Regions from separate parts of the Paenibacillus larvae subsp. larvae genome, predicted to be linked through region 1. Evidence: riboswitches for the same ligand, from Rfam matches in the RefSeq annotation. Region 1 holds a riboswitch; the other holds the start of a gene.
The links. Region 1 has a riboswitch for cobalamin ahead of BXP28_RS12560 (1-propanol dehydrogenase PduQ). Riboswitches for the same ligand answer to the same signal wherever they lie in the genome.

Region 1 (3,578 bases):
CAAATGTTCCTATTATGAAGCAAGGAAGGGATTGCCGTGACTAAGAATTTGTCTGAATATGTTCTCTATGAAGCCTCCCGCTCCATTCCTCTGGAAAAGAAAGAATGGGTGGTCCGGCAAATTATGCAGTATAGACGGCAGGTAGCTACTGAGAAACGCGAGAATCACAAGAAACAGGAGAAACGCGTTCATGAACTCTCTGAAATCCTTTCAGAAGCATTTGAAAGCAGCACAGTAATCACGGTTGTTACTTATGGAATATATAAGAACCGGGAGTACAGCGGCGTAATTATAAAGCTGGACCTGCGGGAGGAGAAGATTTTGTTAAAGTGTCAGGAAAGCATGCAGTGGCTTCACTTTTCTTCAATTTTACATGTATACTGAGTCTTCGTTTCTTTTTTGTTTAGAAGCTGTATTTATTAAGCTCCCAATAATTATCGAGCCTCTTTATTAACAGAAGTCTGTCCTAAAAAGCGGTGAAATCCGATTTCTACTACACCGAGTACGATAACGACCGTAAGCAGTTCCCCTACTGACAATGACCAGTTGGCATAGCGGGCTACCAGCCAAAGATAAAACAAAGCGACAACGGCATCCACAATGGTAGCAACTGTATTGTTAGTGTACCTAAGGACGATTTGATCTCCTATTAGATAAGCAATGACTGACAAAATAACGGCAGCTGTGGCTGCCCCTACAAAAGTAGCTTCTGTATACCACATAAGCAGGGGAATGACTACGATTCCGTTTAACAATACTTTAATTAGAAATTTATTCATCAATTTTTGACCTCTTTTCTGACAGTTATTGTTTATTAGCTTCTCCAAACATCCCCAATTTTATTTCAGCCTGATCCTATTTCTTCATAGCTTTTTCATGTTTTATTTTACCAATTTAAATTGAATATCCTTATTTGCACGGGCGGATAATAAATTCATGGTTTAAAGGAGGTGAATCGTTATAATGGCACAACAAGGCCTTGCCGTACACGAAACATTGGAAGTACATGAGCTCCTTACCTTTAAAAATACCTGTATGACAAAATCGGTTGCTATGCAGGGACTGGTTTCTGATCCGGCGCTTAAAAGTCTTTTGCAAGAAGATATTCAGCATTCTGCAAAAGCAATTCAAGACTATCAGGGATTATTATCCCGACCCCATATTTAGAAAGGAGAAAACATAAAAATGAGCACCACTGTAGAGAATTTAACCGGTATGAATGTAATAACTGAACAGGTTATCGCATCCGATTTCCTTATTGCCTCAAAATCCGGTGTTAAAGATCTTGGCTACTGCTTTAACTGAAGCCACTACTCCGGAAGTCAGATCAGTTCTGAAAAACCATCTGGATACAGCGATCACTATGCACCAGAAAATAACGGATTACATGCTGAATAAAGGCATGTACCATCCCTTTAATGTAAATGAACAAATCCAAATGGATATCCAGAATGCCCAGAAGACTTTAAATTTAATGAATCGTTCCTGAATTCCAGAAAAACGTTTTACTTTACAACAAGGGCCCTCCCCAATGCACATAATTTGCTTAAGGACGGGCCTTATATTTTTCTACGAGGAAAAAACTATCATTCTCAGCTTTTTAATTTGCTATAATTTTATGGATGAGAGGATTTTAGCAAAAAAATACGACAGGGATAATATCTTTCTAAAAAAGGAGAAGGATAATGAGCAAGAAAAGACATTCCGTTATCGAGTCTCCAAAACTTCAGCCTCAATTGGACAACAGCGAATAATCTGCCAAATAATTTGTCAAATGATTTGCCAAATTATTTCTATATGCTATAATGTTCTCGAATGGTAACATTCACGTCATGCCACAATATAAAAGTTTTAGGCAATGGAAGTTTGGTGCAAATCCAACGCGGTCCCGCCACTGTGATAGACCGGATACCGGTCTTAAGTCAGGTCTTTTGCCTAGAAACTTTGAGCAACCAACCGCTTCGAGGCGAAAGTGGTGGTTTAGAAGTCTAGTGTGACGATTATCGCCTCTAGGCTTTTTTTATTGGAAAGAGGGTGTCCCGACAATGTTGTCGGGGGTATGGCCTGGCGGCGGCGCCAAACATGTACAAGGATGTACAGCAAGGAAACGGGTAGATTCTTCAACGAAGAAGAATGTGATACACAATGGCGTGTATCCCCTTTTTTTTATCATCTGCCTTTTGCATAAGATGGCATTAAGCAACAACAGGTTGACGTTTTACTGAATAAGGGTGTAAACTAATAGACGACAATCAAATGACAGCAAGCTGCACAATGACGTGTACATATAAGCAAAGAGGCTTTTAAAGGAATTCGTTCTTTTAAAAGTCTCTTTTTTATTTTCCTGAAACTTACATTGGAGGTGCCTGCATGGATAAAATTTCTTTTAAAACCGATATCTATATGGGGCAAGGTGCGTTAGACCGGCTAACGGAATTACGCAACAAACGAATATTTGTCGTTACCGATCCGTTCATGGTGAAATCCGGCATGATTAATCTGCTGTTCGAGAGACTGCACGAAAGCAACAAACAGTACATTTTCAGCAATATCGTGCCGGACCCGCCAATCGAGGTCGTGACAGAAGGTTTGGAAGCACTCAGCTCGTTTAACACCGATATGATCATAGCCGTGGGCGGAGGTTCTGCTATTGATGCGGCCAAGGCGATGAAGATCTTTGCCAAAAAACTGATGAACCAGCAGGATATCCCTTTCGTGGCCATTCCGACAACGAGCGGCACCGGTTCCGAAGTCACTTCTTTTTCGGTCATCAGCGACAAGAAGAAGAATATCAAGTATCCTCTTGTTTCTCATGACATGCTGCCGGAAGAAGCTATTTTGGACCCTGAACTGGTCAAGAGTGTTCCGGATTTCATCACGGCTGATACGGGAATGGACGTATTGACCCACGCCATTGAAGCCTATGTGTCCACCAAAGCCAATGATATTTCCGATGCCCTGGCGGAAAAAGCGCTCAAGCTTGTGTTTGCCTATCTGCCCAAAGCCCACAAGGACGGCAGTGATCTCGAAGCGCGTGAGAAGATGCATAACGCATCGTGTCTGGCCGGTATGGCTTTCAATATTGCTTCACTTGGACTTAACCATGGGATTGCCCATGTGGCAGGAGCCAAATTCAAGATTGCCCATGGCCGGATGAACTCGCTATTATTGCCGCATGTGATTGAATTTAATGCTGATTACAAGCCGGGATACGGCAAAGATGAAGGCAATGCTGCGGCTGCAAGATATGCGGAGATCTCCAGAAGCTTAGGGCTGCCGGCTTCCAATTCCCGAAGCGGGGTACGCAGTCTGGTCCAGGCGATTAAACAGCTGCAGAAGCAATTGAAGATGCCGCAAACATTAAAAGACTGCAATATTGCATACAGTACTTTGGAAGAAATGCAGGAGGCCATTGCCCAAGGTGCGCTGAAGGACGGATGTACAGCAACCAATCCGCGTGTTCCGTCAGACGCGGATGTGATCGGAATTTTGAACAAAATGTATCAATAAAATTTACCGCATTGACAACGTTTGCTTAAATCAAATATATTATGAGATAAAGATAGCACAATGGCGTG
Region 2 (3,578 bases), 1.7 Mb from region 1:
TCAATTTCCAAAGCATTGCCACAACAAATCTGGTATCCAATCCTTATTATTTTTTTGAGAGAGAAACACCTACTCTGCTGGTCTCTTTTGCCCGCTCCGGAAATAGTCCGGAAAGTGTAGCCTCTGTGAAGCTGGGTGAACAACTGGTACGGAATTTTTATCAAATCAACATCACCTGTAACCCGGAAGGATATCTGGCGGCAGGCTCTTCAGACAATGAAAGAACTTTGCTTTTACTCATGCCGGAAGGGTCCAACGACCGAGGTTTTGCCATGACAAGCAGTTTTACCTGTATGATGCTGACGGCTCTTTTATTGTTCCGGGAGGAGGGGATTCGAGATTACCAAACCGTTATCACCAGGCTGGCCGATCGTGTTGAAACTATGTTTAATACCCGGGCGGAAAAATTGGAAACGATGGCGGCCGAATCTTTCCAAAAAATCGTTTATCTCGGTTCCGGTCCATTTCTGGGACTATCCCATGAAGCCTCCTTGAAATTTCTGGAATTGACAGCTGGAAAATTATCAGTATACTACGAGTCTCCCCTTGGTTTCAGGCATGGCCCCAAATCTCTGATTGATGACCAGACGATGATCGTGCTATTTCTCAGTAAGCATCCGTATACACGAAAATATGATCTGGACCTGTTAAAGGAATTGAAAGCGGATCCTGCACGGGTTAACCTGGCCGTCATTTCCGATGTTTATGAAAAAGAAGTGGACGAGATTGCAGACTATTACTTCTTTGGGGAAAAAGAAGACTTGGGCTCTGCGGACGATACATGGCTTTCATTCGAATATATTGCCCATGCCCAACTGCTTGCAGTTTATAAATCGATTTCCTTAAACATAAAACCGGATAACCCTTCTCCAAGCGGCAGTGTAAACCGGGTCGTAAAAGGCGTTACCATATACGATTACGAATAAAGATAAATTCTAGTCTAAACCATGCCTCTAATCCGAGCATGGTTTTTTTGCTTACTGAAAGAGACCAACAATCCCGCCTTTTCATATGATATAATAAGGGGCGCTGCACGGATGGATAGTGTTTTTTTACGTTGGAGAAACTTTGCGAGGGTCATGCAAAATCGGAAATAACGGAAAGATCCATTTGAATGCGAGCATGCATAAAATTACATCCTATTTTCGCCTTTTTTCGTTAAATTGGGTTTGTTGTCATTCCTAAGTTTTTGTGATATAGTTCTCTTCGACAACTATATATTGTGTTTTGTGGTGATTAACATACTTCATATTGAGGTGTTTGTAATATTAAAAGGGAAGTCGGTGCAAATCCGACGCGGTCCCGCCACTGTGAGGGGGAGTCTCTTCTTTGTCGATATTTCACTGTTTCATTGTAGAGAAATGGGAAGGATTCGGAAGATGACGGGGAACCTGAGCCAGGAGACCTGCCACAAAATAAGAACGGAAATCCACGAGGATGGAAAAGTGTTCTATCTAGCTCAAGGATATGAGTCTTCTTATCTAATCTTGTTTTCAAAGTGGGACAATATCGCTTGTGAAATAAGGTGACGTAATCGTTTTGCTTGACCTAGAAGTGAGCATCTTTTTCCCGAAAAAAGGATGCTTTTATTTTCTTTCTAAAAGTTGTTCCTACATAGTCAGATGCCTATGAATTAAGAGAAGAGGAGTGTTTCGAGAATGGCCATGACAGAGCATGAGAAGGACCATCTATATACAGAAATCAAAATGAACATGACGAAGCAGGTGGCAGCTGAACTGCTTAAGGATTTTCCTCATTTACGGGCTGATAACTGGGTGAAATATGCGATAGCAGTTCCGGATAAAGATGATCAGCAAGCGGAACTGGCCGTTTATCGGTCCTTGAAGACCGCCGCTGTGGAATGCATCACGAAAGATGAACCTGAATGGACTTTTCCGGCAGCTGCAGCTTATTTGCAGGAACTTTATTATATAGCGGCTCAAAACCGCTCCTATTCACTAACCTTCCGGAACGGGGTCATTGAAGGTAGTCCTTACGGCTCTTTCTACGAACTGATCTCCATGCTTTGTGAAAAAGGGATTTATAAAGCAGAATTAATAGATAGCTATTCCAGAGAAGAGATCGAGGATCTAGGCCGAGCCATTCAACCGGAAAAGGACAAGTTATTTCCTTACGTCGGATTGATTACTCTTGCTGAAAGATATTTGGCGACCGGCTTTGCCGGCGAATTTTATGAATTGCCGCAGGAGCGTTTTATGATCATTGCCATGCAGCTGATGATACAGGAAAAGCGCAGTACCCGTCTTAAGTGGGTAAAGGAGGCTTATTGGGCACTAAGCAACCAGTACATGACCGTAGCAACTCCTACTCTCTCCAATGCCGGAAAGGCCCGGGCAGGTCAGTTGTCCAGCTGCTTTATCGACACAGTGGATGATTCCCTCCAGGGCATTTATGATTCCAATACGGACATTGCGAGACTATCCAAAATGGGTGGCGGTATCGGGGTATACATGGGCAAGGTCCGTTCCAGAGGTTCCGACATCCGGGGATATAAAGGAAAATCCAGCGGGGTGCTTCCATGGATTCGCCAGCTGAACAATACGGCGGTGAGCGTGGATCAGCTCGGTACAAGAAAGGGCAGTATCGCTGTATATTTGGACGTTTGGCATAAGGACATCCTGTCTTTTCTGGATTTAAAACTGAATAACGGGGATGAGCGTCTGAGAGCCCACGACATTTTTCCGGGCGTGTGCATCCCTGACTTATTTATGGAAGCGGTAGAGCAGCGCGGGGAGTTCCATTTGTTTGATCCTCATGAAGTCCGTCAGGTTATGGGGTATTCACTGGAAGATCTCTATGACGAGAAAGTGGGAGAGGGCAGTTTCCGTACAAAATACGAAGAGTGTGTCAATAATCCGCAGCTCAGCCGGACAACCGTTCAGGCCATTGATATCATGAAGCGGATTCTGATCTCTCAACTGGAGACAGGCACGCCTTACATGTTTTACCGCGATACGGTAAACCGGGCTAACCCGAACAAGCATAAAGGAATGATCTATTCAAGTAACTTGTGTACGGAAATTATGCAAAATATGTCTGCCACTACTCTCATTGAGGAAGAGCTTAACGATGGAGAGATTGTGATCCGCAAGCAGGCGGGCGATTTTGTAGTCTGCAATCTGTCCAGTATTCATCTGGCCAGAGCTGTTCCGGACGGAGTGCTAGAACGCCTCATTCCGGTTCAAATCCGGATGCTGGATAATGTGATTGACATTAACCGGATTGAAGTACCTCAGGCTACATATACGAATAAACGCTATCGTGCCATTGGCCTTGGCACATTTGGCCTTCATCACCTGCTTGCCCTGAAAAAAATTCAGTGGGAAAGTGAAGAAGCAGTAGTCTATAATGAAGCTTTATACGAACGGATCAGTTTCCTTGCCATTCAAGCCTCTATGGAACTGGCCCGGGAAAAAGGGGCTTATCCGCTCTTTGAAGGATCGGGCTGGGAGACCGGGGAGTATTTTGAACTAAAAGGGTATAAGTCTGAAGAATGGAAGAAGCTTCAGCAGCAGACCAAGGAAAACGGTATGAGAAACGGGTACCTTATGGCGGTT

Region 2: it holds a riboswitch for cobalamin, as region 1 does, so the genes downstream of both, BXP28_RS04160 (ribonucleoside-diphosphate reductase subunit alpha) here and BXP28_RS12560 (1-propanol dehydrogenase PduQ) in region 1, are expected to answer to the same signal.

The regions. Positions count from the first base shown of each region.
Region 1 is NZ_CP019687.1:2,412,679-2,416,256, reverse strand. Features, by position in the region: gene BXP28_RS12585 (YolD-like family protein) at 37-384, shown strand; gene BXP28_RS12580 (DUF2512 family protein) at 435-779, opposite strand; gene BXP28_RS12575 (spore coat-like protein) at 964-1,167, shown strand; gene BXP28_RS12570 (spore coat protein) at 1,286-1,489, shown strand; adenosylcobalamin (AdoCbl) riboswitch at 1,835-1,984, shown strand; gene BXP28_RS12560 (1-propanol dehydrogenase PduQ) at 2,371-3,510, shown strand.
Region 2 is NZ_CP019687.1:759,339-762,916, forward strand. Features, by position in the region: gene BXP28_RS04155 (AgaS family sugar isomerase) at 1-926, shown strand, start outside; cobalamin riboswitch at 1,214-1,427, shown strand; gene BXP28_RS04160 (ribonucleoside-diphosphate reductase subunit alpha) at 1,707-3,578, shown strand, end outside.